Regions from separate parts of the Brevundimonas sp. GCM10030266 genome, predicted to be linked through region 1. Evidence: predicted binding sites of a transcription regulator. Region 1 holds the regulator's gene; the other holds the start of a gene.
The links. The regulator HrcA, encoded in region 1, represses chaperone genes, less so after heat shock. The targets are predictions, from matches to a motif close to GTTAGCANTCNNNNNNNNNGANTGCTAAC.
Positions count from the first base shown of each region.

Region 2: groES (co-chaperone GroES) is a predicted target of HrcA. The motif match lies at 1,321-1,349, and genes of this name have one in related genera.

Region 1 covers NZ_JBHTCY010000001.1:902,981-918,138, reverse strand. The annotation lists gene ACFQQC_RS04820 (DUF885 domain-containing protein) at 1-109, shown strand, start outside; gene ACFQQC_RS04815 (zinc-finger domain-containing protein) at 117-356, opposite strand; gene ACFQQC_RS04810 (ABC transporter ATP-binding protein) at 458-1,432, shown strand; gene ACFQQC_RS04805 (Tat pathway signal protein) at 1,511-1,909, opposite strand; gene ACFQQC_RS04800 (alpha-ketoglutarate-dependent dioxygenase AlkB) at 2,651-3,292, shown strand; gene ACFQQC_RS04795 (dienelactone hydrolase family protein) at 3,358-4,260, shown strand; gene grpE (nucleotide exchange factor GrpE) at 4,412-4,996, opposite strand; gene hrcA (heat-inducible transcriptional repressor HrcA) at 5,029-6,099, opposite strand; gene ACFQQC_RS04780 (GNAT family N-acetyltransferase) at 6,096-6,656, opposite strand; gene rph (ribonuclease PH) at 6,716-7,441, shown strand; gene ACFQQC_RS04770 (hypothetical protein) at 7,522-7,878, shown strand; gene ACFQQC_RS04765 (acyltransferase family protein) at 7,915-9,024, shown strand; gene ACFQQC_RS04760 (CHAP domain-containing protein) at 9,093-9,617, shown strand; gene ACFQQC_RS04755 (magnesium transporter CorA family protein) at 9,657-10,607, shown strand; gene ACFQQC_RS04750 (hypothetical protein) at 10,666-11,127, shown strand; gene mmcB (DNA repair putative endonuclease MmcB) at 11,134-11,583, opposite strand; gene ACFQQC_RS04740 (lipocalin family protein) at 11,627-12,148, opposite strand; gene ACFQQC_RS04735 (hypothetical protein) at 12,283-12,459, shown strand; gene hslU (ATP-dependent protease ATPase subunit HslU) at 12,474-13,775, opposite strand; gene ACFQQC_RS04725 (GxxExxY protein) at 14,041-14,217, opposite strand; gene ACFQQC_RS04720 (GxxExxY protein) at 14,133-14,396, opposite strand; gene hslV (ATP-dependent protease subunit HslV) at 14,512-15,069, opposite strand.
Region 2 covers NZ_JBHTCY010000001.1:801,911-817,068, forward strand. The annotation lists gene groL (chaperonin GroEL) at 1-844, opposite strand, end outside; gene groES (co-chaperone GroES) at 961-1,248, opposite strand; gene ACFQQC_RS04235 (tetratricopeptide repeat protein) at 1,413-2,831, opposite strand; gene ACFQQC_RS04240 (hypothetical protein) at 2,989-3,405, shown strand; gene ACFQQC_RS04245 (VOC family protein) at 3,576-3,935, shown strand; gene ACFQQC_RS04250 (hypothetical protein) at 3,932-4,171, opposite strand; gene pgi (glucose-6-phosphate isomerase) at 4,168-5,793, opposite strand; gene ACFQQC_RS04260 (hypothetical protein) at 5,918-6,394, shown strand; gene ACFQQC_RS04265 (thioredoxin family protein) at 6,426-7,103, opposite strand; gene ACFQQC_RS04270 (hypothetical protein) at 7,107-8,012, opposite strand; gene ACFQQC_RS04275 (protein-disulfide reductase DsbD family protein) at 8,023-10,218, opposite strand; gene ACFQQC_RS04280 (OmpA family protein) at 10,325-10,774, opposite strand; gene ACFQQC_RS04285 (YMGG-like glycine zipper-containing protein) at 10,875-11,225, opposite strand; gene ACFQQC_RS04290 (hypothetical protein) at 11,407-11,721, shown strand; gene ACFQQC_RS04295 (diacylglycerol/lipid kinase family protein) at 11,785-12,744, shown strand; gene ACFQQC_RS04300 (metallophosphoesterase family protein) at 12,744-13,595, shown strand; gene ACFQQC_RS04305 (NAD(P)/FAD-dependent oxidoreductase) at 13,634-14,857, shown strand; gene ACFQQC_RS04310 (M20/M25/M40 family metallo-hydrolase) at 14,886-15,158, shown strand, end outside.

The DNA.
Region 1 (15,158 bases):
CCGCGACTTCCACGCGGTGGTGCTGGGCTCAGGGTCGGTGCCGCTGGATGTGCTGAGCGATCAGGTCGACGCCTGGATCGCCGCGGGCGGCGGCGCGCCCGCCTCATAGCGAGCGGTCAGTGCGCCTCGGGCGGACGGGCGGCGGGGCTGTGATAGTCGCCGCCGGCCTTCTTCGCGGTGGCCAGCACGAATTTGCGGTCGCAGTAGCCGCACTCGACGTGGTCGTCCTCGCCCATGTCCATATAGACCAGCGGGTGGCCGAGAGCGCCGCCGCCGCCGTCGCAGGCGACGCGCTTGGTCGTCACCACGATCTCTTCCGGCGGGGGGATGATCACGGAGGTGGGGCGCGACGACATTCGGCAGGCTCTGACTTGGCGATTGGGGCAGGCGCACATAGGTATGCGCGCGCGCTCCTTACCGTCAAACGGAGACGCCTGAAACACCCGAAAGCGCCTGCATGACCGAGACCGAAGCCCTGCCCGTCAACGCCATCGAGGTTCGGGGGCTGGAAAAGACCTATGCCGGGACCAAGAAGGCCCCGCCCAAGACCGCCCTGCGCGGCGTCGATCTGGTCATTCCGCGCGGCTCGATGTTCGGCCTTCTGGGCCCGAACGGGGCGGGCAAGTCGACCCTGATCAACATCATCTCGGGCATCGTCAACAAGACCGGCGGCACGGTCTCGATCTGGGGCCGCGACATCGACAAGGCCCCGCGCGACGCCGCCGCCGCGCTGGGCGTGGTGCCGCAGGAGATCGTCGCCGACGTCTTCTTCACCCCGCGCGAGGCGCTGGAGGTGCAGGCGGGCTTCTACGGCGTGCCCGCCAGTGAGCGCCGCTCCGACGAACTGCTGGCCGCGCTCGGCCTGTCGGACAAGGCCAACGCCTACGTCCGCGCCCTGTCCGGCGGCATGAAGCGCCGCCTGATGGTGGCCAAGGCCCTGGTCCACAATCCGCCCATCCTGATCCTCGACGAGCCGACCGCCGGGGTCGATGTCGAGCTGCGCCGTCAGCTCTGGGAGTACGTCCGCAAGATCAACGCCGAGGGCGTGACCATCCTGCTGACCACCCACTACCTCGAGGAAGCGCAGGAGCTCTGCGACACCATCGCCATCATGAACCGCGGGCAGGTGGTCGCCTGCGAACCGACGCCGCAGCTGCTGCGCCGTCTGGACACCCGCAATGTGGTGGTGACCCCCGAGGGCGAACTGGACGGCCTGCCGACCGTGCCGGGCTTTGACGTGGTGCCCCGCCCGAACGGCGCCTTCGCCATCAGCTACAAGAAGGGCCAGTCGTCGGTCGAGCACGTCCTCGCCGCCGTCCGCGCCGCCGGCGTCACCATCGCCGACATCTCGACCGAGGACCCGGATCTGGAAGACGTCTTCCTGGCCCTCACCTACGGCGACGCGTCGCAGGTCAGTCCGACGAAGGACTAGGTTTTAGGCGCGAGGTTTCAGGTTTCAGGGCGTGTCTGGCGCCCAGTCCCCCAGAACCTGGAACCTAGGGCCTGAAACCTAGACGACCATCACCGTCCCGATCAGCAGGCGCGCCCCGGCGCGGCCCATGACGGTGTTGGTGGCGGTCTGCAGGGCCGAGACAAGACGCTCGATGTCCGGCGGCGCGCCCGGCAGCAGGGCTCCGGCATGTTGCTGGACCACCTGGGCATAGGCGGCGCGCAGACGCGGAGCCGACTGGGCCACCCGCGTCCGCAGGGCGGCGTCCGGCGTATCCACCCCGACCTCGACCGTCATCACGCCCAGCGCGCCGCCGGGGCGACGGACATTGCCCGTCACCGTCGGCAGGCCGAGATAGCTGTTCCCCGACGAACCGCCGCCCCCGTCCGAGGCGGCGGCGGGAGAGGCGGCGGTGGCGGCAGCGACGGCTGCCAGACCGAGAAGGGCGCGACGTTCCATGCGCGCCTTCTGGCACGCGCCGCTTTAAAACCGCGTTACATCCCCGCAAGCCCGGGATGACGCCGCCGCGCCTCATCGGCGGGCGGGCCTCCAGAAGGCGCCCGCTCTCGATATCGGTCACGACAATGATGCTGGAGACCTTGTCCCACAGGCAGTCGCCCGTGCGGCGCCGCACCTCCGCCAGGACATACAGCTGCGCCCCGTCCCCGGCCCAGGCCAGGCCCGCGGTGGCCACATCGCCCTCGGGCGCGGAGGCGCAGCCGTTCATCCGCACCAGTTCGGCCACGGCGGTGCGATGCGCTTCCGTCCGCTCGGTCCCCAGCCCGTTGGAGGCGACGTCGAACACCCGCACCACGCCCAGCGCCGCATTGCCGGGGTCGTTGATGAACAGGCGTCGCGAATCCGCCGCCCAGGCCGCGCGCGCCGGCAGACCGACCCGCGCCATCTCATTGCGATTGAAGAAGCCCGCGCTCAGCAGGACTTCGCCATCCCCCTTCGACACCAGACGCATCGAGCTGTTCGGCGCCAGGGCGGCGGTCTCCTGGCCGGCGTCCAGCACGACCAGCGTCGTCGGTTGCGGCGCGGCGGCGCCCGCGGGCTCGCCCGAACCGCAGGCGGTCAGGGTCAGGACGAGGACGGCGGACAGCAGGGCGCGGATCATCCGCAAGGCTTAGCCGGAGGACCGGACCGCGTCATCCTCCGCCTTCCGCCCGCCCTCCCGACTTCCTAGAACAGGCGCGCATGACCACGCCGCGCGAAATCGACACCGGACTGGAAGGCTTCCGCCTGTGGCCGGGCGCGCTCAATGCCGGGCAGCAGACCGCGCTGCTGACCGAAATCCGCGCGGCGGTCGCGGCCAGCCCCTTCTACCGCCCCGTCACCCCGGGCGGCCGCCCCTTTTCTGTGCGGATGACCAACCTCGGGCCGCTGGGCTGGGTGTCAGATCGCGACGGCTATCGCTATCAGCCGGTCCATCCGGTCACCGGACAGCCCTGGCCGCCGATCCCGTCCGTCCTGCTGGACCTCTGGCGCGACCTGACCGGCTGGCCCGAGCCGCCGGACGCCTGTCTGGTCAATCTGTATCGCGACGAGGCGAAGATGGGCCTGCATCAGGATCAGGACGAGGCCGACCTGACCGCGCCGGTGCTGTCCGTCTCGCTGGGTGACACCGCCGTCTTCCGCATCGGCCCGGCCGGCGGCGGGCCCACCCGCTCCGTCCGTCTGGCGTCGGGCGATGTCTGCGCCCTGACCGGCCCAGCGCGGCTGGCGCGGCACGGGATCGACAGGCTGCTGCCCGGCTCATCACAGTTGCTGGAGGGTGGCGGGCGCATCAACCTGACCCTGCGCCGCGCCGGTCCCGCCGAACGTCAGACTTCACGGTAATCGTGACTCGACGGCGCGAGGGGCCGCCCCCACTGTCCGGCCACCTCAAAAACCGGAGCCCGCCCATGACGCTGATCCGCCCCGAAGGTCCGCAGGCCGAAGACATGATCCTGAACCGCCGCACGCTGGGCGCCGGCGCGGTCGGAGGCCTGTTCTTCGCCGGCTACGCCCCCGCCGCCCTGGCGGCGCAGGCCGCTCCGGTGACCACGGACAGCGCGGGTCTGGTCACCGCGGATGTCACCTATCCGGCGCCAGACGGCTTCGACCTGCCCGCCTATGTCGCCCGCCCGGCGGGAGACGGCCCCTTCCCGGTGGTGATCGTGGTGTCCGAGATCTTCGGTGTGCACGAGTACATCCGCGACATCTGCCGCCGCCTGGCCAAGGCCGGTTATGCGGCGGTCGCTCCGGCCTTCTTCAACCGGGTCGAGGATCCGGCGCCCCTGACCGACATGACCCGCATCATGCAGATCGTCTCGGCGGCCGGTTATGAGCAGGTGATGGGCGATGTGTCGGCCACGCTGGACTGGGTCAGCCAGCAGCTCTGGGCCGACGGCGACAAGGTCGGCATCACCGGCTGGTGCTGGGGCGGCAAGGTCACCTGGCAGGCCTGCGCCCGCTTCGCCGTCATCGACGGCGGCGTCGCCTGGTACGGCCGTCTGGCCCCCGCCGCCAACGCCACCCCCGAACAGATCTCCAGCGGCCAGCCCTGGCCGGTCGATCTGGCCGATGACCTCAAATCCCCGGTGCTGGGCCTTTATGGCGAGAACGACACCGGCATCCCCCTCCCCAGCGTCGAGGCCATGCGCCGCGCCCTGGCCCGCGCCGGCCAGACCGCCAGCGACATCGTCGTCTATCCGGGCGCCCCGCACGGCTTCCACGCCGACTACCGCGACAGCTACCGCGCGGCCGACGCCGCAGACGGCTGGGCGAAGCTGCTGGCCTTCTTCGAGGCGCGGCTGAAGCGCTGAATCCTTCTCCCCTCGGGGGAGAAGGTGTCCCGAAGGGAGGGATGAGGGGGACTCTATCCGCACCGCAATTGGAGAGGGGGACGCCGCTTCCAGCATCCCCCTCATCCGTCATGCTCCGCATGCCACCTTCTCCCCCGGAGGGGAGAAGGGGTTAAGCCTTGCTGTCGAAATTCCCGCCGGTGGCCTGGGCGGCGGCATAGGCCGCATTGCCCGCCGCGGCGCCGGAGCCCTTGGCGGCGACCACCACCATGGCCGGACGCACGGTGCGGCCGAACAGGGCGTAGCCGGCCTGCAGGGTCTGGATCACCTGACCGCCCTGAACGGTGTCGGACGGCTGCTCCATCATCGCCTGATGCAGGTGCGGGTCGAAGACCTCGCCCGGCTCCGGCGCGACGCGCTTCAGATTGTTGGCCTCGAAGGCCGAGAACAGGGCCTTCTGGGTCAGCTCCAGCCCTTCGGTCAGGCCTGCGGCGGCGCCGTCGGCCTCCTTCGGCGCGGCCTGGATGGCGCGCTCCAGATTGTCGGCCACGACCAGAAGGTCGCGCGCGAACTTCTGGATGGCGTAGGCGCGGGCGTCATTGTTCTGGGTTTCGGCCCGGCGCTTGGTGTTCTCGGCCTCGGCCACGGCGCGCAGGGCGCGATCCTTCCACTGGTCGCGCTCGGCGATCACGGCGTCCAGCGGGGCCAGGTCGTCCTCGCCGCCAAAGCCTTCGGCCTCGCCGATGTCGGCGTCCAGTTCGGTTTCGGGATCGTAGTCGGGGGTATCGTTCACGTCTCTTGTCCGTCCAGCATCCGGCCCAGCACCCGGGCGGTATAGTCCACCAACGGGATGACACGGGCGTAGTTCAGTCTCGCGGGCCCGATCACGCCTATGGCGCCCAGAACCCGTTGTCGGCCGCTCATATAGGGCGCCGCGATCACGGCGGAACCCGAAAGTGAGAACAGGCGCGTTTCCGCGCCGATAAAGATGCGGACGCCCTGGGCCGAGGACACCCCGTCCAGCAGGCCGATCAGCTGTTCCTTCTGCTCCAGATCGTCGAACAGGACGCGGACCTTCTCCAGATCCTCCATCGCCCCGGCGTCCTGCAGCAGATTGGCCCGGCCCCGCACGATCAGCGCGCGTTCTCGCTCCGCCCCGCCTGACCAGGCGGCCAGCCCATCCTCGACCAGTCGCGCCGCCGTCGCGTCCAGCTCGCGCCGCGCCAGATCCAGCTCGGTCCGCATCTCGGTGCGCGCCTCATGCAGGGGGCGACCACGCAGACGGGCATTCAGGAAGTTCGACGCCTCCTGCAGGGTCGAGGGCGTCACCCCGGCCTTCAGCGGCATCAGCCGGTTCTCGACCGAGCCGTCGTCGCCGACCAGCACCGCCAGCGCCTGATCATGGCCCAGCGCCACGAACTCCACATGCTTGACCCCGGCGTCGCGCACCGGACTGGCCACGATGCTGGCGCCGCCCGCCAGACCCGACAGCAGGGACGAGGCCTCGTTCAGCGCCTCATCGAAGCTGCGGCCGCGCCCCGCCAGCCGCCCGTCAATCTCGCGCCGCTCCTCCGTGGAGATGTCGCCGATCTCCAGCAGGCCGTCGACGAACAGCCGCAGGCCCGCATGGGTCGGGATCCGCCCCGCCGAGGTGTGCGGCGAGGCCAGCAGCCCCGCCAGCGTCAGGTCCTGCATGGTGTTGCGGATCGAGGCCGGCGACAGGCTGACCCCGCTCATCGCCAGCGTCCGCGACCCCACCGGCTCGCCGGTCTGGAGATAGCTTTCGACGATGCGCCGGAAGATGTCGCGCGCGCGCTGGTCCAGCGCCGGCAGGGTCGGGGAGGGGTTCAGAAAGGTCATGCCGCGCCTCTCGCCGCCCACGCCGCCCGATCCAGCCTCATCACCAGACAATCATCCTCGTCATTGAAGACCTGTCGTCCGACCTCTTCGAACCCCAGCCGGCGGTAGAAGCGATGGGCGTCCGTATTGGTGTTCAGGGGGTCGATGATGACCGCCTTCACCGTCGGATCGGCGAAGGCGGCCTCGATCGCCAGCGTCATCATTTGCGTGCCGTAGCCGCGATTGAGCGCATCCGCCGGGCCGATCCAGATGTCCATGGCCCGCAGGCCCGGCTCGATCTCGCCCCAGTAATGGCTGGGCTCCAGATGCGGGTCGCACACCTGCATGGCGCCGATGGGCCGACCGTCCGCCTCGGCGATCAGGTGGAAACTCACAGGCGAGGCCGCGGCCAGTTCCTCCGGCCAGTCGATGCCGTCAAAGGCGACCTCCAGATCAGGCCGGTCGCTGGAGCAGGCGATCACATGCGGCTCCCGGTCCCAGGCCTGCAGCACGGGCACATCCGCCGGCGTCGCGGGACGCAGGCGCACCAGACCGGGCGTGGAGGGGGACAGGCTCATGGTTTCAGGATAAGCAGCGCCCCGTCCTCTTCCAAGACGGCTTCCACGGACCCCCGATCATGACCACGCCCCGCCCTTCCGACCGCACCCCCGAACAGCTCCGCAAGGTGACGCTGGAAACCGGCGTGAACCGCTACGCCGAGGGCTCCTGCCTGGTCACCTTCGGCAATACGAAGGTTCTGGTCACCGCGTCGGTGGAAGAGAACGTCCCCGGCTGGATGCGCGGCAAGGGTCAGGGCTGGGTGACGGCCGAATACGGCATGCTGCCCCGCGCCACCCACACCCGCGGTCGTCGTGAGGCCGCGGCGGGCAAGCAGACCGGCCGGACGCAGGAAATCCAGCGCCTGATCGGCCGTAGCTTGCGCGCCGTCGTGGACCTGAAGGCGCTGGGCGAGCGTCAGGTGGTCCTGGACTGCGACGTCATCCAGGCCGATGGCGGCACCCGCACCGCCGCCATCACCGGCGCCTGGGTCGCCATGGCCTCGGCCTTCGACTACCTGCGCGCCGAGGGCGTGATGAAGACCGATCCGATCCTCGACCAGGTCGCCGCCGTCTCTTGCGGCGTCTGCAACGACCAGCCGGTGCTGGACCTCGACTACGAAGAGGACTCCTCCGCCGAGGCCGACAGCAATTTCGTCCTGACCGGCTCGGGGACCATCGTCGAGATCCAGGCCACGGGCGAGAAGCGCGGCTTCTCGCGCGCCGAGTTCAACCGCCTGTTCGAACTGGCCGAGATCGGCTGCGGCGAGCTGTTCGCCCTGCAGCGCGCGGCCCTGGGTCGCTGATTTCGCCTGACAGCGTTACGGGCTTTTATCGGTAACCAAAACGCGGCATCGTCGTTTCTCCACGTCATGGGGAGATGACGATGCGCCTGCCGATCCTGTTGACCGCCGCCCTGCTGATGGTGGCCGCCTGCGACCAGCAACCCGCGTCTCCGGGCGCGGAGCCCGCCGCGCCCGCGACCACGGCGGCGACGCCGGAACCGGTCATGCCCGCCGATGCGCCGCCGCAGGAAGAGGCGCCGGCCGAGGCCGCCTCCTGCACCGCCGAACAGGGCGAGGCCGCCGCCGTCGCCCTGGCCAGCCGCTGCACCCGCGTCAGCCCGGCCAGCCACCCGCCCTGCAATCCGGCAAATCCCTGCCAGATGATCCAGGACGAGATCGACCGCTCCTGCGCCATGTATGGACCGGGCGAGACCAAGCCGGTGGAGTGCGCCGCTTAACGGTTTCCAGACTCCAGGTCGGTTACGGTCGCGGGCATGACGCCCGTGGCCACACCCCCCGATCTTCGCGCCCTGACGACGCTGCGCTTCCTCGCGGCCGCCTGGGTGGTGCTCTACACGGCCTGGCCGCACCTGAACGTCGGCTTCACGCCCACGCTGGTGACCAAGGGCTATCTGGGCGTCGAGGTCTTCTTCGTCCTGTCCGGCTTCATCCTCAGCCACGTCTATCTCGAGGCGGTCGGCGAGAAGCGCTATTCCCACAAGGGCTTCCTGTGGGCGCGGATCGCCCGGGTCTATCCGCTGCATCTGGTGACGCTGGCCGGCATGGCCGTGCTGGGGATCGGCGCGGTGTTCGCGGGCCTGTCCGTCAGTGAGAGCCTGACCGACTGGCGCGCCCTGCCCGCCCACCTGACCATGACCCACGCCTGGGGTCTGGCGCCGTCGTCGGCCTTCAACCATCCGTCCTGGTCGATCTCGGCGGAATGGTTCGCCTATCTGACCTTCCCGGCCTTCGCCTTCGTCGCCTGGCGACTGAAGGATCGACCGGTCGTGGCCACCGTTCTGGCGGCCATCGTGGCGCTGGGCATCTACGCCGCCTTCCAGCCGCTGGCCGGCTTCTCCCTGACCGAGGCCACCTTCCGCTGGGGCGCGCTGCGCATCGTCCCCTGCTTCCTGCTGGGCTGCGCCCTGTATCTTATCTATCGCCGCGCCCCGATCCCCCATGCGGGACTGGTCGCCCTGCTGAGCGGCGCGGGCGTCATCATCAGCGCGTCGCTGGGCCTGTGGGATCCGGTCACCGTCCTGTTCGCGGGCGGGCTGATCCTGTCGCTGGGCTCGCTGGCCAATGAGAAGGCCAGCCTCTTCGCCTCGCCCTTCGGCGTCTATCTGGGCGAGATTTCCTACTCTATCTACATGGTCTGCGCGCCGGTCCTGCTGGTCATGACCAATGTCGCCGCGCGCCTGACCGGGGCCGACGACAAGCGTTTTCACATGATTGTGTGGTTGGCCGTCGTCGCGGCCATTCCGGTGGCGGCCATGGCGACCTATCACCTCGTCGAACGCCCTGCCCGCACCGCTTTGCGGCGATTCGCCAAGCCCAACGGCTCAGGTCAAGCCGCGACCGAAGCGCGCACACCGACGGCGTAAAGGGGTCTTCAACCCTCGCCCACTATCGGTTACGGCTTGTTTCAACGGCAGTCGGGAAAAGCCTCAGCATGTTCAAACGGCTCAAAGCCGCCGCAGTTGCGGCGACCCTCGGAATGTTTGTGCTGGGCGCCACCGCCCCCGCAGCGAACGCCGGAGAGCCGTACTGGCAGTGCGTGACCTTCGCCCGCATGTTCTCGGGCATCCAGATCTTCGGCGACGCCCTGACCTGGTGGCGTCAGGCGCAGGGGCGCTTCCAGACCGGCAACACCCCCCGCACCGGATCGGTCCTCTCGTTCGAGGCGAGCGGCCGCATGAGCCGCGGGCACGTCGCCGTCGTCTCCGAAGTCCTGACCCCCCGCGTGATCCGCATCACCCACGCCAACTGGGGCGGCAGCCGCGGCAAGGTCGAGGAAAACGTCACCGTCGTTGATGTTTCGGGCGACAACGATTGGACCGCCGTGAAGGTCTGGTACAACCCGATCAATGACCTCGGCACGACCGTCTATCCGACCAACGGCTTCATCTACCAGCAGGCGCCCGTCGCCGCTGGCGTCGAGATGGCGTCGGTTCCCTCGGCCGCCGGCCAGAACTGACCTGAGGGCCTCCGTTCGGGAGGCCTTCCAGTGATCCGCATGTATCGCTCGACAGGCGCCGCCTGCGAGGACGCCGTGATCGAGGCGGGCAAGCTGTCGCTGCATCCCGACGTGCTGTGGATCGACATGCTCAATCCCACACGCGACGAGGACGCCGCGGTCGAGGCCGCGCTGGGCGTCTCCGTGCCCACCCGCGAGGAGATGAAGGAGCTGGAGGCCTCCAGCCGCGTCTATCGCGAGAACGGGGCCACCTATCTGACCGCCGACATCATCACCCGGGGCGACGAGGAAATCCCCGGCATCGAGCCGGTCACCTTCGTCCTGACCGCCGGCCCGCTGATCACCATCCGCTACGCCGAGCCCAAGCCCTTCGCCCTGCTGCTGGAGAAGCTGGAGCGCGAGCCGGGCCTGTGCGGCTCTGGCGCGGACCTGTTCCTGAACCTGATGGAGGTGGTGGTCGACCGCGCGTCGGACATCCTGTCCAAGACCGTGGTGCGGGTGGAGGGCATCGCCAATCACGTCTTCTCGGGCGGCAAGACGGTCGGGTTCGAGAAGCTGATCACCAAGCTGGGCCGCGCCCAGATCGCCAACGCCCGCATCGAGCAGAGCCTGGCCGGCCTGACCCGCGTCTTCGCCTTCGTCACCGCCGACGAGCGGATCGACAGCGGCGACGCCCGCGCCCACCTGCGCTCGCTCAGCCGCGACGTCGAAAGCCTGAGCGCCCACAACCAGTCCGTCGCCGCCTCGATCAATTTCCAGCTGTCGGCGGCGCTGGGCCTGATCAACATCGAGCAGTCGTCGATCATCAAGATCTTCTCGGTCGCCGCCGTCGCCTTCCTGCCGCCGACCCTGATCGCCTCGATCTACGGCATGAATTTCGACCACATGCCCGAACTGCACTGGATGGCCGGCTATCCGCTGGCCGTCGTGGCCATGGTCATTTCCGCCATCCTTCCCCTGCTGTGGTTCAAGCGGAAGGGCTGGCTGTAACTTGACCCCGGACAGCCTTCCGGGTCTTCCTGCCCGCCCCGTTGGTGGAGTTCCCCCCATGCGCCTGACCGTCCTCGCCGCCGCGTCCGCCCTAGCCCTCATCCTCGCCGCCTGTTCGCAGGGTGGAGAGACCGTCGAGGCGCCGGCCGAACCGCCCGCCCCGGCCGCCGTGCTGGCCGGCGTAGATCTGACCCAGCCGCTCAGCCTGGTCGGCACCGAGCCCTTCTGGGGCATCCGGCTGACCGGTCAGGAGCTGGTCTATTCGGGCGTCGACCGGCCCGAGCAACGCGCGCCCCAGCCCGCCCTGACCGTCCAAGGCACGGTGGCCACCCTGCAGACCCGCTCGGCGACGGGCACTGTCTTCGACCTCACCCTGACCGCCACCGAATGCAGCGACGGCATGAGCGACCGCACCTATCCGCTGACCGCCATGGTCAAGGTCGGGGACGAAAGCCTGATGGGCTGCGCCGCCACCACCGCGGCGATCCAGAGCGCGGGCGAAAGCGGCCCCGTCTCCTGACCGCCGTCAGGCGTCCCTGAGCGTCCGCATGGCCCCAAGCCGCCCGAAGGCGATGGTCAGGGCCTTGCGCCGCGCGGGCGCCAGGGGGCTGGAGGGGGCGTCACGCACCACCGCCCCGCCGAAGCCGTCGGCCACGATCAGCCCCGGCTCGTCGGGCAGCACGCCTTGCGGAAACTCGGGCGCCACGGCGAAATAGAAGGCGTCGCAGAACGGTCCGTACTCGTGCCATTTGCGATCGACGCGATAGTCCTCGACGCCGGACTTCACCTCGACGATGACGATGTCGCCCCTCGGCCCCAGCGCCATGACATCGGCCCGCCGTCCATTGGGAAGACACACCTCCAGCAGCGGCGCATAGCCGAGGTCCAGCATCAGACGCGCCGCGCCCCGCGTCACCGCCTGGGTGGTCTCGGGTCGGCTGAAGACAAGGTCGATCTGAAGCGCGGCGGCGGCCATGCCCCCGTTATGTTCCGCCTTCGTTCCGGTTTCAAGTGCGGGGTTACTGCCCGGTCTGCACGACCTGCGCCGTCGGCAGGCCCAGCGCCGCCGCCCGTCGGACCAGATCCGCGCGCACCGCCGCCGACGGGCTCTGGCTGCGATGCCAGATCCACCAGTCCGACCGGTTCGGCAACGACAGGATGGCCCAGCTGTAGTCGTCGGCGTGGGCCTGCACCCGATAGTTCTGGCCCGCCAGCCCGCCGAAGCTCAGCAGCCCGGTCAGGCTGAAGCGGAAATTCCGGTTGGTCCCCGGATCCGTCACCCGCGCATTGGCGCGCAGGGTCTCCACCACGCCATCCGCACGGCGGGTGCAGGTGACGACGATCCCGTAGCGGTCGGCCCGGCTCTGCGGGGTGAAGTCGATCTGGGCGCGTCGGCAGTCCTTCTGCAGGTCATTGGGGCTGCGCACGACCTCGAACCAGCGACCGTCGAAACGGTCCATATCCACGCTCTGGGCAAGCGCGGGCGTGGCGATCAGGGCCCCGCCGACGACGAAGGTGAGGACAGACAGGCGGGCGATCATGGCGCAGCACTCCTTTGATCCCGACGTCTGTCTACGCGCCGGACCCGCGATCGGATGCATCCGCCAGACAGCGGATGTCGATCGTGCCCAATATGGAGTACCATCTGTTCCGGGGGCCTTTCCGGAGAGACACGATGGCCGAGGATCGGGTCGCACGCCGCAATCGGAGCAGCGCCACGGGACTGTGGGTGCTGGCGGGACTGGCGTTGGTCGTCATCGTCCTGATCGGGGCGATGGTGCTGAAATCCAACGCCGCCGACCAGCGCGCCCGTCAGGAGGCCGAGGCCGCGGCGACACGCGCCCCGACCTGACCTGCTTCAATCCGTCAGAGAATGTAGCGGCTCAGGTCGGCATTCTTCGCCAGTTCGCCGATCCGCTCGCGCACCTGCGCGCCGTCGAAGGTGATCGTCTGGCCGGTCAGGTCCGACGCCTTGAAGCTGGTCTCCTCCAGCACCCGCTCCAGCACCGTCTGCAGACGACGGGCGCCGATGTTCTCGACCGCCGAATTGGCGGCCACCGCCGCATCGGCCAGCGCCTCCACCGCGTCGTCGGTGAAGACCAGGGTCACCTCTTCCGTCGCCAGCAGGGCCTGGTTCTGACGGATCAGATTGGCTTCCGGCTCTGTCAGGATCCGCTTGAAGTCATCGCGGGTCAGCGCCTTCAGCTCCACCCGGATCGGCAGACGCCCCTGCAGCTCGGGCAGCAGATCCGACGGCTTGGCCACGTGGAAGGCGCCCGAGGCGATGAACAGCACATGGTCGGACTTCACCGGCCCGTATTTGGTCGAGACGGTCGTGCCCTCGATCAGCGGCAGCAGGTCGCGCTGCACGCCCTCGCGGCTGACATCCGCGCCGCGGCCTTCCGACCGCACGGCCACCTTGTCGATCTCGTCGATGAAGACGATGCCCTCGTTCTCGGCCAGCGACAGGGCTTCGGCGGTCAGGCTCTCCTGATCCAGCAGTTTGTCGCTTTCCTCGGTGGTGAGCGGCGCGACGGCGTCCCTGACCGTCAGCTTGACCTTCTTGGTCCGCGCCCCGCCCAGCTTGCCCAGCATCTCCGACAGGTTGATCATCCCGACATTGCCGCCGCCCGGCAGGTCCATGCCCTGCATCGGCGAGGCGGTGTCAGCCAGCTCCAGCTCGATCTCCTTGTCGTCCAGTTCACCGGCGCGCAGCTTCTTGCGGAAGCTGTCGCGCGTCGCCGGCTGCGAGCCCGGCCCGACCAGGGCGTCGAGGATCCGTTCCTCGGCGGCGCCCTCGGCCTTGGCCTTCACGCCCGCCCGGCGCTTGTCGCGCACCATGACCAGCGCCGCCTCGACCAGATCGCGCATGATCTGGTCCACGTCGCGCCCGACATAGCCGACCTCGGTGAACTTCGTCGCCTCGACCTTCAGGAAGGGCGACCCGGCCAGCTTCGCCAGCCGCCGCGCGATCTCGGTCTTCCCGACGCCCGTCGGCCCGATCATCAGGATATTCTTCGGCGTCACCTCGTCGCGCAGATCATCCGGCACACGCTTGCGCCGCCAGCGATTGCGCAGGGCCACGGCCACGGCGCGCTTGGCGTCATGTTGACCGACGATGAAGCGGTCGAGTTCGGAAACGATTTCGCGGGGAGAGAGGTCGGTCATACAGCGCAGATAGGACGCTTCCGCCGCCTGCGGGAGGGGGCGCGACGGAAAGCCCGCGCTTCAGCCCAACCGCAGCAGGTTTCACACCAAGGACACCAAGGAAGACACCAAGGACACCAAGAGACCTGAGCGACCGCAAAGGACGCGGAACGCGTCAATCATCCCTCGCGAACAACGGAGGCGCTCACGCCTCGCTCCGAGCACGATCCCTTGGTGTTCTTCGTGTCTTCCTTGGTGTCCTTGGTGTGAAACAACCAGCCTCGGCTCACACAACGAGCCGACGAAGGCCTGTCTTCAGCATGACGGTGTTGAAATTGATCAGGTAACCGAGCCGAACGCCGGAAAACCTCAGATAGGTCAGCACCTGGGCCGCATGGATCGACGCAAGGGCGTCGATCGATTTGACCTCGACCACCACGCAGCCCTCAACCAGCAAATCCAACCGGTAGCCGGTTTCCAGCCGAATATCGCATACTGGACAGGAACCACGACTTGCCGTTCGACCCTGAGCCCAGCCAACCGAAGCTCCTCCGCAAGGCAGGCCTCGTAGACGCTCTCCAACAATCCTGGCCCGAGCGCCGTGTGAACCGCGAATGCGGCGTTCAGCACACGCCGCCCCATGCGATCTATCGCTTCGGGGACAGGCTCGCGCCCGTCGTGTTCGTTGTGCATCCGTTGCGCCCGTTGTGATGAACCCCGGAAACTCACCACATCAACACAACCATAAGACGCACCCCTACTCCAGCGCCTCCACCGTCAGGTTCCCGTTGGTGTACACGCAGATCTCCGCCGCGATGGCCATCGATCGGCGCGCGATCGTCTCGGCGTCCAGCTCGGTGTTCTCGATCAGGGCGCGGGCCGCCGACAGGGCGTAGTTGCCGCCCGAACCGACCGCCGCCACGCCATGTTCCGGCTCCAGCACGTCGCCGACGCCGGTCACGGTGAAGATCGAATCCTTGTCCGCCACCAGCAACATGGCCTCAAGCCGTCGCAGGTAGCGATCCGTGCGCCAGTCCTTGGCCAGATCCACGCAGGCGCGGGCCAGCTGGTCCGGATACTGCTCCAGCTTGGCTTCCAGCCGTTCGATCAGGGTGAAGGCGTCGGCCGTCGCGCCGGCGAAACCCGCCAGCACCTTGCCGCCCGCCAGGGTGCGGACCTTGCGCGCCGCGCCCTTGACGATGGTCGGTCCCATCGAGACCTGGCCGTCGCCGGCGATGACCGTGCGGCCATCCTTACGCACGGCAAGGATCGTTGTGCCGTGCCAGTCCGGAAAAGAAGATGCGATGTTCGTCATCCCGTTGAGATGGAGACCGAAATGCGGCGAGGCAAGGGAATCCTGTGGGATTTCAACGATACGCAAGCGCCACAATATCACCAATGTAA
Region 2 (15,158 bases), 100 kb from region 1:
CGAAGCCCGGAGCCTTGACGGCGGCGACGCGCAGGCCGCCACGCAGCTTGTTCACGACGAGGGTGGCCAGGGCCTCGCCCTCGATGTCCTCGGCGATGATGATCAGCGGGCGACCCGACTGGACCACGGCTTCCAGGATCGGGAGCATGGCCTGCAGCGACGACAGCTTCTTCTCGTGGAGCAGGATGAGCGGCTCCTCGAGCTGGGCCTCCATCTTGTCGGCGTTGGTGATGAAGTAGGGGCTCAGGTAGCCGCGGTCGAACTGCATGCCCTCGACGATGTCGACGGTGGTTTCGGCGGTCTTGGCTTCTTCAACGGTGATGACGCCGTCGTTGCCGACCTTGGCCATGGCTTCGGCGATCAGGCCGCCGACTTCAGCGTCGCCGTTGGCCGAGATGGTGCCGACCTGGGCGATTTCCGAGTTGTTGGAGACCGGCTTGGAGCTGGCCTTGACCTCGGCCAGGACGGCGGTGACCGCCTTGTCGATGCCGCGCTTCAGGTCCATCGGGTTCATGCCCGCGGCGACGGCCTTCAGGCCCTCCTGCACGATGGCCTGGGCCAGGACGGTCGCGGTGGTGGTGCCGTCACCCGCCTTGTCGTTCGTCTTCGACGCGACTTCGCGGATCATCTGGGCGCCCATGTTCTCGAAGGCGTCTTCCAGCTCGATTTCCTTGGCGACCGAAACGCCGTCCTTGGTCGAGCGCGGGGCGCCGAACGACTTCTGGATCACCACATTGCGGCCCTTCGGACCCAGGGTGACCTTGACGGCGTTGGCGAGCACGTTGACGCCGCGCAGCATCTTGTCGCGCGCGTCGGTGTTGAACTGTACGATCTTGGCGGCCATTGGCGGCTGCTCCTTGAAAGAGGTGATTGGTGTTTGGTGGTTGGTGAGGATGGGATCAGCGGCGGCGGCGAACCGGTCTCGGTCGCGCCAGCCACCAATCACCCATCACCAATCACTCAGCTCAGGACGCCCAGGACGTCCGATTCCTTCATGATGATCAGGTCTTCGCCGTCGATCTTGATCTCGGTGCCCGACCATTTGCCGAACAGGATGCGGTCGCCGGCCTTCAGTTCCAGGGCCTGGACGACGCCGCTGTCGTCACGGACGCCGGCGCCGACGGAGATAACTTCGCCTTCCTGCGGCTTTTCCTTGGCGGTGTCGGGGATGATGATCCCGCCCTTGGTCTTGGATTCTTCTTCAACGCGCTTGACCAGCACGCGGTCGCCGAGCGGACGGAACGCCATCGGACTTCTCCCTGTAAACCCCCGGAACGGGGCGTTCTGAAATGATGGGAAGCACCCGCGCCGGATCGCCGTTTTGGCAGCCGACCCGTGAGAGTGCCAACGCGAGCGGCAAGTAGGGGGCGGACCCCCGACCGTCAAGCGTCAGCGGCTGGATTCGGGCGGCGTCAGTCCGTCGCGGCGGACAGGGTCCAGGCGGCCTCGACCTGTCGGGCGAACAGGGGGCGGGCGCCGCGCACGCGGGTGCGCCAGTCGCGGCCGCGGGCCTGCTGGCCCAGCAGATCGCCCAGCCCATCGCGGACCAGCACCAACGCCTCGTCGGAGCGGGCGCGGTTGATCAGGAAGCCGGCGTACTGTTCGGTCCCCGACAGCGCCGTCGCGTGGGCGGGGGGCAGGCGGTCGGCGGCGATGGACCGGGCCCGCTGGTACAGGCCCTCAGCCTCGGGCGCGCGGCCCAGCCGGTCCAGCACGGCGGCATAGCCGGTCAGGGTGTCGAGCAGGTCGGGGCTGTCGGCGCCCACGCCCGCCTCATAAACGGCCAGCCCCTCGCGGAACGGCGCCTCGGCCTCGGTCCAGCGGCCCTGGTCGGACAGGGCGTAGCCCAGGTTGGCGCGGGCGTTGCCGGTGAAGGGATGGTCCGGCCCGACGATCTCCAGCGCCAGTTCCAGCGCCCGGCGGAACGGCGCCTCGGCCCGCTCGCCCTGCTTGGTCACATGCAGATACCAGCCGTAGTTGGTCAGGCACTGGGCCAGCAGGACGGGATCATTGGCGCCCTCGGCGATGGCCACGGCGCGGACGTAAAGCGGCTCGGCCTGATGCGCCCGCCCGGTGCGGCGCAGGGAGTTGCCCAGGTTCGACAGCACGATGGCGACATGGAAGTCGTCCGGCCCGTACAGCACCTCATACATGCCCAGCACCTGCCGGTAGAGCGGATCGGCCTCGGCATGGCGGCCCTGGGCGGTCAGGGCGTTGGCGACCAGGTTCAGGCTGTCGGCGGTCTTCTCGTGCACCTCGCCCAGCTGGGTGCGGCGCAAGGCCAGGCTGGCGCGGGCCGAGGCCTCGGCCTCCTCGTTGCGGCCCAGGGCGTCGAGGATACGCCCCCGGTCGTACAGCAGGGTCGCCTGTTCCGCCGGGTCCGTCAGGGCCAACGCCCGCTCGATGTCGGCCAGCGCCCCGGCGTAATCGCCGTTCTCCAGCTTCAGCCGGGCCTGTGTCGCCAGCGGATGGGCCAGGGCCCGATCGTTCGGTCCCAGCCGGGTCTCGATCACCTCGACGGCGGCCCGGATGGCGGCGGCGGCCCCGGCGGCGTCTTGCGCGCCATAGCGTTCGACGCCCAGCGCCACGAGGGCCTCGGCGGCGACCTTCGCATCGCCCTCGCGCCGCAGGATGGTCGCCACGGGGTCGATCTCGCTCGGCGCCGAAATGCGGACCTCGGTCGGCGCCGGTGGCGGCGGAGGTGGTGGCGGTGGAGGAGGCGGTGGCGGCGGGGGTTGCTGCACCACCTGGGCGGCGGCGGGCGCGGCGACCAGCGTCAGGGCTAGGCCCGACGTTGTCGCCAGCAGCACGATCGCCAACAGCCGTTTCACCCAGAACGCCTCCCTTTCGCGGCCATCAGCCGACATTACAGCGATTTATGCAAGGTGAACCGAAACTGAACGGCCCCCTCCCGGCTTGTTCAGGCTGGCCCCTCCATAAAGGCCACACACCCGGCGGAGACGCCGGTCCGTTTGAAAGGAGCCGACCATGAAGACGCTTTCGAAATTCGCTATCGCCACGCCGGCCCTGGTCGGCGCCATGACCCTGATGGCCGCCGCCCCGGCCGAGGCCCAGAGCCGCGACCGTGACAATACCAGCCGCAACGCCGTGATCGGCGCGGTCGTCGGTGGTCTGGCCGGCGCGGCCATCGGCAACGGCGACGGCACCTACGCCATCGGCGGCGCCCTCGCCGGCGCGGCCCTCGGCGCCGCCGCCAGCAACCGCGGCGACGACTGCGGCTACTACCGCGGCGGCCGCTGCTACCGGAACCAGGGCCACTGGGAGCGCGAACACGGCATCAACAGCCGCGACCCGCGCTGGGAGCAACGTCGCGACTACCGCGAATGGCGCCGGGAGAACCGTCGCGATGAACGCCGCGACTACCGCTACGACCGTCGCTGGTAATCAGACACCCTTCCGTCCGGCCGCGTGAGTTCAGCCGGACGTGTGGGCGAGGAAGGCGGGCTTCGGAAACGAAGGCCCGCCTTTTTCCTGTCTGACGCCCCCCTCTGGCGCCCCCTCTGGCGTCCGGCCTAATCCCGGCGCAGGGTGCTGTCGGACAGGGAGGACATCACATGGCGGTCACCGGCATCGGCGGCTTCTTTTTCCGCGCGAAGGATCCCGAGGCCCTTGCGGCCTGGTATCTGGAGCATCTGGGCGTCGGCGCCCCTCCGGGCGTCTTCCTGTGGAACCAGCAGGCCGGGCCGACGGTCTTCGCGCCGTTCAAGGCCGACAGCGACTATTTCGCCGCCGACAAGGCCTTCATGCTGAACCTGCGCGTCGATGACCTGGACGGTCTGCTGACGTCGCTCCGGGCGGCCGGTATCGAGATCATCACCAAGCCCGAATGGGACGCCTCGCCCGAGATCGGCCGCTTCGCCCGCATCCACGACCCGGAAGGCAACGCCATCGAGCTGTGGCAGCCGCCGGCCTAGCCTTCTTCGGCGGCTTCCGCAGCCGCCGCCAATTCGCCGCGCTCGATCAGGGCGCGTCCCAGCATGATGGCCTGCGCCGCCGTCATCACCGTATCGACGGTCTGGCCCTGCCCTGCGTCGTACTGAGCCCGGCTGGTCGCCCACTCCAGATCGAGCGTGACAAGATCGTCGATGATCCCCGTCCCGAAGGCGATCAGGGGATGCAGGTCGGGGAAATCGTCTTCGGCTTCGCTCATACCATCAACCGCTTCATCAGCTCCGTCGTGGACGGATCCAGCCCGGCCGACGGTTCGCCGGCGGCGACATCCTTCAGGATGGCCTTGGCCAGCACCTTGCCCAGTTCGACGCCCCACTGGTCGAAGCTGTTGATGTCCTCAATCACGCCCTCGACGAAGGTCTTGTGCTCGTACAGCGCCAGCAGGGCGCCGACGGCTTCGGGGCTCAGGGCGTCCAGCAGGATGGTCGTGGACGGACGATCGCCGGGGAAGGTCTTGTGCGGGGCCAGACGGTCCGCCTCGGCCTCATCGGCGCCCGCCGCAATCAGTTCGGCGCGGGCGTCCTTCTCCGTCTTGCCGACCATCAGCGCCTGGGCCTGGGCCAGGGCGTTCGACCACAGCGGCGCATCGCCTTCGCGATCGTCGATGGCGGCCGCGGAGGTATGGGCGACCACCACGAACTCGGCGGGAACCACGGTCGGTCCCTGATGGATCTGCTGGAAGAAGGCGTGCTGGCCGTTGGTGCCCGGTTCGCCGAAGACGATGGGGCCGGTGGCGGTGTCGACGGGCGTGCCGTCGCGCTTCACCCGCTTGCCGTTCGACTCCATCTCCAGCTGCTGCAGGAAGGCGGGCAGGCGGCGCAGGCCGTGGGCATAGGGGGCGACGGTGCGGGCGTTGCGCCCCAAGCCCTCGACATTAAAGATCTGCGCCAGCGCCAGCAGCACCGGGGCGTTCTTCTCCAGATCGGCCTCGACGAAATGCTCGTCCATCGCCCGGGCGCCGGCCAGCACCCGCTCGAACACGTCCCAGCCCAGGGCGACCGCGACGGACAGGCTGACCGCCGACCACAGCGAATAACGCCCGCCGACCCAGTCGCGGAAGCCGAAGGTGCGGCCGCAGCCCCAGTCCTTCGCCTTCTCCGGCGCGGCGGTGACGCCGATCAGGTGGCGCACCATCCGGCGCGGCGACAGGCTTTCGGCCAGCCAGGCCTTGGCCAGCTCCGCATTGGCCAGGGTCTCCTGGGTGGTGAAGGTCTTGGACACGACCACGACCAGCGTCGTTTCCGGATCCAGTCCGGCCAGGGCCTCGGCCATGTCGCGCGGGTCGATATTGGCGACGAAGCGCAGGTCGATGGTCGGCTCCAGCGGCTTCAGCGCGTCCCACAGCAGGCGCGGGCCCAGGTCCGATCCACCGATGCCGATGTGAACGATGGCGGTGAACGGCTGTTTCGTTCCGCCCGTCTCGGCGCCCGAACGGATGTCGGTGGCGAACTCGCACATGGCGTCGCGGGTCTCGTCGACCTCCTTCGACACCGCCTCGCCCAGGGCGTGGAAGTCGGCGCCCTCGGCGGCGCGCAGGGCGGGGTGCAGAACCGCGCGGCCCTCGGTGTTGTTGACCGCCTCGCCGGCGAACAGGGCGTTGCGCCGTCCCTCGACATCGCAGGCGCGAGCCACATCCAGCGCCGCCTCGAAGCCTTCCGCGCTCCACGACTGCTTCGACAGGTCCAGATACAGGCCCGCGGCGTCCAGGCTCATCCGGTCCACCCGACCGGGGTCGGTGGCGAAATGGTGGACGATGCGCGCCCCGGCGTCCTTGCGCGCCACGGCGCGGAGCAGGTCGAGGGCTTGTTTGCGGGCGGTCATGGCGATCTCGGCGGCGTCGGACGGGCGGGGAGGCGTAAACCCTCGTTTACGGGTCAGGCGTAAGCCGGTTCAACGGCGAATCCATGATTCGTCGAAACAAATAAGGTTAGCCCCCGAGGTTCCCATGTCCTGCGGCGTCGCCCTGGCTCTTTCCCTGCTGCTCACCGACCCGAACGTCGCGCTGGCGGCGGAGCAGCCGCCCGCCCCCGCCGGGGCGCCGGTCTCGGTCGCCGGTGAGCCGCTGTTCGCGGATATCATCAGCCGCGCGGGCGCCCTTCGCTCGGTCGTTGGCCAGTGGCAGGCCAACCTGGCGTCTTCTCCGGACTGGTACATGACCCCGGAGGCGATCGGCCGGTTTGAAACCGAGACCACGGCCCTCGCCGCCCTCGACATGCAGGGTCACCTGATCCTCAAGGAGCGCGGCACCGACGGCGACCTGAAATGCATCCTGCGCGGCATTTCGGAAGACATGCCCAAAAAGGTCGAAGCCATCCGCACCGCCGGCACCCCGGCCGAACGCCGGGTCGCGCTGGATGAACTCCACTACCTGCTGAACGACAACGTCGAGGTCATCACCGCCCCGCCGGCGCCGCCGGTCTAGGCGGCGTCAGGGGTTTGCGTGACGGCGGGCGTCAGGCGTCCTCGTCCGCATATTTGATCGAACAGCCGTAGGGCGCCGCCAGATCGGTGCGGAGCGGGCGCTCGGACATCACGTCGTCCAGCGCCGAGCGGACGAAATTGGTCGCGCCCTGCAGATCGGCGACCTCGACGGTCGGTTTGTCGTCAATGCCGCCGACGAAGACCAGCCGCCCCTCGCGGTCGATGACCCGCATGTCGGGCGTGGTCTTGGCGCCGTAGGTCCGGCCGACCTGGCCGGTGGGATCGAGCAGCAGATGGGCGGCGTTCGCCCGGGTCCGCGTCTTCCAGTCACGGGCGTCCTGGCCCTCGACATAGCCCTGCTTGCCCGGGGCGGAGGAGATGATGCTCAGCCACACCACGCCGTCCTCGGCCGCCTCGCGCTGCAGGGCCTGCATGGCGCCGGAATAGTGTTTCTGGACGTAGGGGCAGCCCTCATTGGTCCACTCCAGCACCACCACCTTGCCGCGGAAGTCGGACAGGCTGCGCTGGACGCCGTCCGCATCGACAAGGGTGAAGGCGGGGGCCGGCTGGCCCGGCATGGGCATCAGCGCCGGCGCGGGAGAGGGTGAGGAGGCGGGGGCTTCGGCCTTCTCAGCGGGCGCGGCGGCCTGCTGCTGGCAGGCGAGCAGGAGGCTGGACAGGGCGACAACGGCGAGGGTCGATCGGATCATGGCTCAGCTCAGCAAAAGGTGGGCATGGGGGAAGTTGGTCGCGCCCCAGTGGGCGACGTAGACGTGAGGGGCGTCAAGCGCGACGCTCAACTGAACATCCGGGCGCAGGGCCCTCAGTTCCCGGAACTGGGTCTCGCTGAGGCGGGTGTTGCGCAGGCGCGCCGCGCGGATCTGGTCCATGAACGACGACCGGAACAGGCGCAGATAGTCCTCCATCGGTGTGGAGTTCCACTCGGCGTCACCGCCGGGCTCCACCTCCATGACGGGCGACAGGGAGTCGCTGAAGTCGAAGAAATAGAGGCGCGGCAGCCGCTTCGCCTCGGCCAGCCGGCCGATGAAGCCGCGCGTGCGGAAGTCCCGGCCGGTGCGCAGGCGCTGCAGGTCGGGCAGGTCCAGGTCGAAGAAGCCGGGCTCGGGCGGCTGGGGCAGGACCAGATCGGTCAGTCGGGGCATCAGCGCCAGCAAGGCCGGCGACTGGTCGTCCTCGACAGCCTTCTGGTTATGGTCGCCGGTGTCCGACTGGGGGATGGTCAGCTGAGTCAGGCGCGGGAAGGCGGGTGCGCGCTCAATGAGGGAGGCGAAGTCCCAGGTCGCCATGCCGTTGGCGCCCTCGTCCGGCCCGTCGATCTTCAGCGAGCCGATCCACGGCGCGACGGCCGGATCGGCGAGGGCCTCGAGCGCCTCGGGCCAGCCCTCATAGGTCGAGCCGAAATAGGTGACCGCCAGCAGGCCGCCCACGTCCGCCGCCGTCAGCCGGGGACAGCCGCCGTCGATGTGCTGCAGGCGCGACGGCGGGTCGACCGGTTCGTCGGCGCCCGGATCCAGATCGTCCTCGGAGAGGGCGGCGTTGATGTCGGACTGGGCGTCCAGAATTCTCCGCAGGGCCGCTTCGATATCCGGGTTCGTCATCGACATCTCCCTACGGGTTCGCGCTTTCGTTCAGGGCCTCGACGACGACGCCCTCGGTCAGCAGTTGCGGCAGCACCTCCGGCTCGGTCTGGCCGGGGCGATAGAACAGGTACAGGGGAACGCCCGAGCGTCCGTGGCGCTGCAGCTCGGCGGTGATCGCGTCATCACGTCGCGTCCAGTCGCCGACCAGATAGACGGCGCGCGTCTCGTCCATCGCCCGTTTCACGCCCGGCGTGGTCAGGGAGGTGCGCTCGTTGATCTTGCAGGTCACGCACCAGTCGGCGGTGAAATTGACCAGCACCGGACGGCCCTCGGACAGGGCGGCCTGGACGGCCTCTGCGGACCAGGGCGACGACGCGAGACCGGATGTTCCGTCTTCGGACGATCCGTCCCGGGCCTCCACTGGCGCGCGGGCGGCGAGGGTCGCGGCACCCAGGGCGGCCAGCAGAAGGGCGGCGCCGGCGATGGTGTGGATCACCCCTCTGCGGCCCAGCGCCCGTTCGCCCTGACCGGCGCCGATCAGCCACAGGCCCGCGGCGGCGGCCAGTCCGGCGACGAACAGCAGGCCCAGCCCTTCGGCGCCCGTCTGGTTGCTGAACACCCAGGCCAGCCACAGGGCGGCGCCGTACATCGGGAAGGCCAGCAACGACTTCAGCCGCTCCATCCAGGCGCCGGGGCGGGGCAGCTTCGCCAGCAGGCGCGGGCTCAGGCTGACCACCACATAAGGCAGGGCCAGACCCAGTCCCAGCATCAGGAAGACCGCCAGCGCCATCGGCCAGGGCATCAGCAGGGCGGCGCCCAGGGCGAAGGCCATGAAGGGGGCGGTGCAGGGGGCGGCGACCACCACCGCCAGGGCGCCGGTGAAGAAGGCGCCGACGCCGCCGGGCAGGCGCGACAGCGGCCCGGAGCCCACACCCTGCAGCCCGCCGCCGATGTGGAAGACGCCGGACAGGTTCAGCGCCACGGCCAGCATCAGCAGGGCCAGCCCCGCCGTGACCGGGGCGGACTGCAGTTGGAAGCCCCAGCCGACCGCCTCGCCCGCAGCGCGCAGGCCAAGCAGGACGCCGGCCAGCAGCAGGAAGGTCGCCAGCACCCCCGCGAGGAAGGCGAGGCCGTCGGTTCGCGATCGCCTCGTGTCATGGGCCGAGGCCGCCAGCGCCGCCGCCTTCATCGCCAGAATGGGAAAGACGCAGGGCATCAGGTTCAGGATCAGACCGCCGATCAGGGCGAACAGCATGGCCTGTCCGAACACGGCCCATCCTGTTCCGGCGACGGCCGGCGCGGGCGTCGGGGCGGCGTCGTCCAGAGGGTCCAGATCGCCTGATCCGGTGGCGCCGGTCAGGGCCGGACCCGGCTCGGCGGTGATCTCGAAGGCGCCGTGAGAGGTGGCCAGCACGCCGGACACCGGTCCGGTCAGGCCGGCGGAGGCCAGTTTCATGCCCGCCGAGAGGACCAGCGTCAGGCCCTCCGGTCCCCACGATCCGCTCTGGGCGGCGGCGTGATCCAGCGCACCGCTCTCGAACGGGAAGAAATAGCTCGCGCCCGGATCCTTGCCCGCCAGAGGGCCGCCGGTCGCGGTGACGGTCAGGACGCCGTTCTCAAGCGTGGCGTGGGCGCGGATGCCGGCGGGGCGCGGGGCCTGTTCGAGGATGCGGGCGATGGCGGTGCCGTGGGCGCTGTCCTGCGGCGCGGCGCCCTCGCGAACCGGCAGGTCCAGGCCCAGCGTCAGCTCACGCGGGATGCACATCTCGTCGCTGCACACCAGAAACAGCGCCTTCACCCGCAAGGGCAGGGTCGTTCCGGGGCGGGCGTCGGCGGGCACCTCGATCGGCACGGGCAGATAGACCGCGCCCTCATAGCCGTAGTTGACGAGTCCCTGCAGGCGCTGCCGCTCGGGCAGGGGCCAGACGATCTCGCCCGCCGTGACGCCGGTCGGCAGGGTCCAGTCCAGGGTCGTCGGCCCGCCGGAATCGCCGGGATTTCGCCAATAGGTATGCCAGCCCGGCTCGATGGCCTGACGGACGGCGACCACGACGGTTCCTCCCGGCGTCGCCCAGCTGCTCATGGAGACCAGTTCGGCCTCGATCTCGTCGGTGCGCTGGGGGCCTGTCTGGCTGCTGGTCTGGCCTGTCGTCTGGGCGGCCGCCATGCCGGCCGGGGCCAGCAGCAGGGTCAGCAGGATCAGGAAGCGGAACAGGCGGCGCACGCGACGGTCTCTCTGTGAGGATGGGCGACCTTAGCCGCCCGGACCCCCCGCCGTCACCGTCGGCGACAGCGGCAGGTCGCCTCATCGGCGCCGGATCAGCTTCTGATCAGCTTCGGGGCGAGGCCTCGACGACCACCTCGGTGCGGCGACGCAGAGGCTCGTTGGCCCCGGCGGCGGTGGTCGCGCCGGCGTCGCCCACGGCGCCCAGCTCGAAGGCGGGGCTCGGCCAGCCGGCGGCGACCAGCGCCTCGGCCACGGCGATGGCGCGGCGCTCGGACAGGCTCAGATTGGCGGCCACGTCGCCGGTGGCCGAGGCCAGGCCGACGACCTGCACCCGCCGGATGTCGCAGCTCTGCAGCTGGGTCGCGGTCAGGCCGATCGCCTGCAGCGCCGCATTGGTCAGCCGCGCCTCATTCTCCGCGAAATAGACATCGAACCGCTTGGTCACGCACGGCGAGACCTCCGCCACCACGGCGCTTCGGTCCCGCATCCCCGGCGTCCAGCCGCAACCCGCCAGAACCGCCGCACCCGCCGCGATCACCACGAAACGCTTCATCTCCAACCCCTCTCAACCCGCCCAGCCCCCGCCGGCGCATGAAAAAGGGCGGCCCGCCTTCCGACAAGCCGCCCCTGAACTCAGGCTTTCGCCATTACTATCAGTAGCGGCGCTGACCGTTTTCCCAGTAGCATTCGCTCTGACGGCCATCGTAGCAGTAGTAATAACGGCCCTGGCTGTCGGTGTAGCGACGCTGGTTGGCGCGGTCCTGCGAGGAGCCGCGGATGGCGCCGGCGGCGCCGCCGACGACAGCGCCGATGGCGGCGCCGGTGCCGGCGTTGCCGTCACCCACATTGTTGCCGATGATGGCGCCGGCGACAGCGCCGATGCCGGCGCCGATGGCGCCCTGGCGGACGGTTTCGTTGGTGCCGTAGCCGTTTCCGTAGCCGTCGCTGGCGCAGGCCGAAGCCATCATGCCGACAGCCGCAATCGCGATGATCGCCTTCTTCATAATGCTATTCCTTCATCCCTCGGGTTTCCCCCATGGGGTGAGAACGCTGGATAAGCGTGGCGGTTCCCGGCCCTGTGAACAAGGTTAAGCCTGTACTAGGCTTGGCGACGGCGTGGCGGAGGGCTACGCCGGAAACGGGTGCAGACGGGGGTTTCGTATGCGTTTTTCCGAACCGGCTCGAATGACGGCCGATGATCACAGTCCGATCTGGGCGCGCAAGAAGCGTCGCCGCGGGCCCAATCCGCTGGCCAGCATCCTGGTGACCCTGCTGGCCGTGTTCGGCGTCCTGACGGCCGTGCTGGGCGTCAAGGAGCGGTCGCTGGCCGAGGGCGGCGCGATCATGGACGGCTGGATCGCCGCCGGGGTCGCGACGGTGCGGGGCGAGGCGCCGAAAGTCGCCGATGAAGCGGTCGACACCGCGGGCGCCGCCGCCGGCAAGGCCGGCGATGCGGTTCAGGCCGGCGCCGCCGCCGCGACGGAAGAGCTCAAGAAGTAGGCCTGCGCCCGGATCGCCGGAACTCTCGCAGACGCGAGGCGTTCGGGCGGCATGGGCGATACAATGGCTAAGGTTGAAGACATGGCGGCTCCGGCTCCGGACGGGGTCGCCGAAACGCATGCGCTGACCCCGCATGCCGCGATTTCGCGCGTCATCATGCTGGTCAACCCGCTGTCCGGCAGTGTCGGGCCGCGCGCCGCGGACGAGGCTGAGGCCATTCTGGCCGAGTACGGCTGTGAGGCGTCTGTGGTGGCGCTGGAAGGCGGCCAGTTCGACGACCAGATCAACAAGGCGCTGGAGGCCGATCCGGACGTCCTGTTCGTGCTGGCCGGCGACGGCACGGCGGGGACCATCGCGTCGCGCGCCGGGCCGGACGGACCTCTGGTCGCCCCCCTGCCCGGCGGCACCATGAACATGCTGCCCAAGGCGCTGTACGGCACCGCCGACTGGAAGCTGGCCTTGCGTCGGGCGCTGGAAGAGGGCGCGCCCCAGGCTGTGGCGGGCGGCGAGGTGACCGACGGCGAGTTCACCCAGTCCTTCTATTGCGCCGCCATCTTCGGCTCTCCGGCCCTGTGGGCGCCGGCGCGGGAGGCGATGCGAACCGGCAAGCTGAAGCTGGCGCTGACGCACGCCAGGCGGGCCTTCAAGCGGGCCTTCAGCGGGCGGCTTCGCTTCGCGCTGGACGGCAGCAAGGAACGTCGCGCCGAGGCGCTGGTTCTGATCAGTCCGATGATCTCCCGCGCGATGGAGGAGAACACCGGACTGGAGGCGGCGGCCATGAACCCGAGCGACGCCATGGAAGCCTTCCGTCTGGCCGCCCATGCGGTGATGGACGACTGGCGACAGGATCCGGCGGTGACGACCCGCGCGACCCAGAAGGTCGTGCTGCGCGCCCGTTCGAAGATTCCGGCGGTGATCGACGGCGAGCCGGTGCAACTGCATCACGAGACGAAGGTGCGCTTCGTCCGCAAGGCCTTCCGCGCCCTGGCGCCGGTTCCGCCGGCGGCGGAGGATTCCGTCTAGTGGGGCGCATCCTCCAGTTTTCGGACATTCATTTCGGCTGTGAGCACAGGCGGGCCTGCGCCGCCGCGCTGGACTACGCCCACGCCAATCCCGCCGACCTGATCCTGATCACCGGCGATATCACGCAGCAGGGCTTTCCGGACGAGTTCGCCGCGGCGGGGGACTGGATCCGGCGCATGCCCGATCCGCGCTTCGTTATCGTGGGCAATCACGACGTCCCCTACTGGAGCCTGACGGCCCGCCTCTTCCATCCGTGGAAGGCGTTCGAGAAGGCGACCGGGCATCCGGCCCATGACCACCAGTTCCTGAGCCCGAACCTGATGGTGCGCGGCGTGGTCACGGCGCGCGGTTGGCAGGCGCGGCCCAACTGGTCCAAGGGCGTCATTGATCTGGACCAGACCCGCAAGGCGGCGGAGGCCCTGCGCCAGGCGCCGGTGGGGGCGCTGAGGGTGCTGGCCTGCCACCACCCGCTGGTCGAGATGATCGGCACCCCGATGACCGGGGATGTGAAGCGCGGCGACGAGGCGGCGCTGATCTTCGCCGAGGCCGGCGTCGACATCATCACCACAGGCCACGTCCATGTGCCCTTCGCCCTGCCGATCAATCTGGGCGACCACTGCTCCTATGCGATCGGGTGCGGAACACTGTCCCATCGTGAGCGCGGCGCGCCGCCCAGTTTCAATCGCATCGAGTGGGATGCGCACGAGATCACCGTGACCGCCGTGGCCTGGACCGGCGACCGGTTCGAGGACAAGCAGGTCTGGCGTCTGCCGAGGCGTCAGGACACCCGCAAGCCGGCGACCGCGCCGGATCCCAATGTGCCCGGCGAACGCGAGGCCGCGGCGGTCTGAGGTTGCGCGCTCGCCCGAACCGCGCTTGAGGTCCGGACATGAAAATCATCCATGTGATCGGCGCCGGCCCCGCAGGCCTGATGGCCGCCGAGCGGCTGGCCGGGAGCGGTGTTCGCGTCATCGTCCACGAAGCGATGCCGTCCGTTTCGCGCAAATTTCTCATGGCGGGCCGGGGTGGCCTGAACCTGACCCATTCCGAGCCCATCGAGGGCTTTCTCGCCCGCTATGGCGAGGCGTCGCCCGTGGTCGCGCGCTGGCTCGACCGGTTCTCTCCCACCCGGCTGATCGGCTGGGTCGAGGGACTGGGTCAGTCGACCTTCACCGGCTCGTCGGGGCGGGTGTTCCCGAAAGCGATGAAGGCCTCGCCCCTGCTGCGGGCCTGGCTGAAGCGACTGTCGGACCTCGGCGTCGAGGTGCGGACCCGTTCGCGCTGGACCGGACGTCGTGACGGCGGCTGGGTGTTCGCCGGGCCCGAGGGCGAGACGGTCGAACAGGCCGACGCCGTGGTGCTGGCCCTGGGCGGCGCCAGCTGGCCGCGCCTGGGGTCGGATGGATCCTGGGTGCAGACGCTGCGTGAGGCGGGTGTGGAAGTCGCCGATTTCAGGCCCTCCAACGTCGGCTTCGACGTGGCGTGGAGCGAGGTGCTGATCGAGCGGTTCGCGGGCGAGCCGCTGAAGACCATCGCCCTGGGCCACGCGGGACAGAGCGTGCGCGGCGACCTGATGCTGACCAGATACGGACTGGAGGGCGGGGCCGTCTATGCGCTGTCGGCGGCCTTGCGCGACGCGATCGCGCGGGACGGTTCGGCGGAACTGGTCGTCGACCTGCGGCCGGACCTGTCCATCGAGGCGCTGGCGGCCCGGCTGACCAAGCCGCGCGGCAAGGACAGTGTCACCAACTGGCTGCGCAAGGCGGGCGGGCTGTCGCCGGCGGCCGTCGGCCTGCTGCGTGAGATTCCCGGCGCTATCCCGGAGGGCGCGGACAAGCTTGCGCGACGGATCAAGGCGGTGCGTCTGACCCTGATCGGAGTGCGGGGGCTGGAGCGCGCCATCTCCTCCGCGGGCGGGGTCCGGCTTGATCAGGTCACGGATGATCTGATGCTCAAGGCCCTGCCGGGCGTCTTCGTCGCGGGCGAGATGCTGGACTGGGAGGCGCCGACGGGCGGCTATCTGCTGCAGGCCAGCTTCGCCTCCGGCGTCGTGGCGGCTGACGGCGTGCTGGACTGGCCGGGCGCGCCGGGGCAGGGTGCCGCCCTCCCCTGATCGTCTTCCTCACTGCCCGGAGTAAATCATGCGCCTGAAATCGATCCTCGTTTCGACCACGGCGCTGCTCTGTTTCGCGGGGGCGGCCCCCACTCTGGCATGGGCCCAGCAGGCCGATCCGGCCCGGCTGAATGAGTACACGCGGGTTCTGGCCTCGGACGAGTTCGAAGGGCGCGGCGTAGCCACGCCGGGTGAACAGAAGACGGTCGACTATGTCGTCAGCCAATTCCAGGCCCTGGGCCTTGAACCCGGCGGGCCGGACGGTCAGTGGGTGCAGGTCGCGCAGCTGAGCCAGACCCAG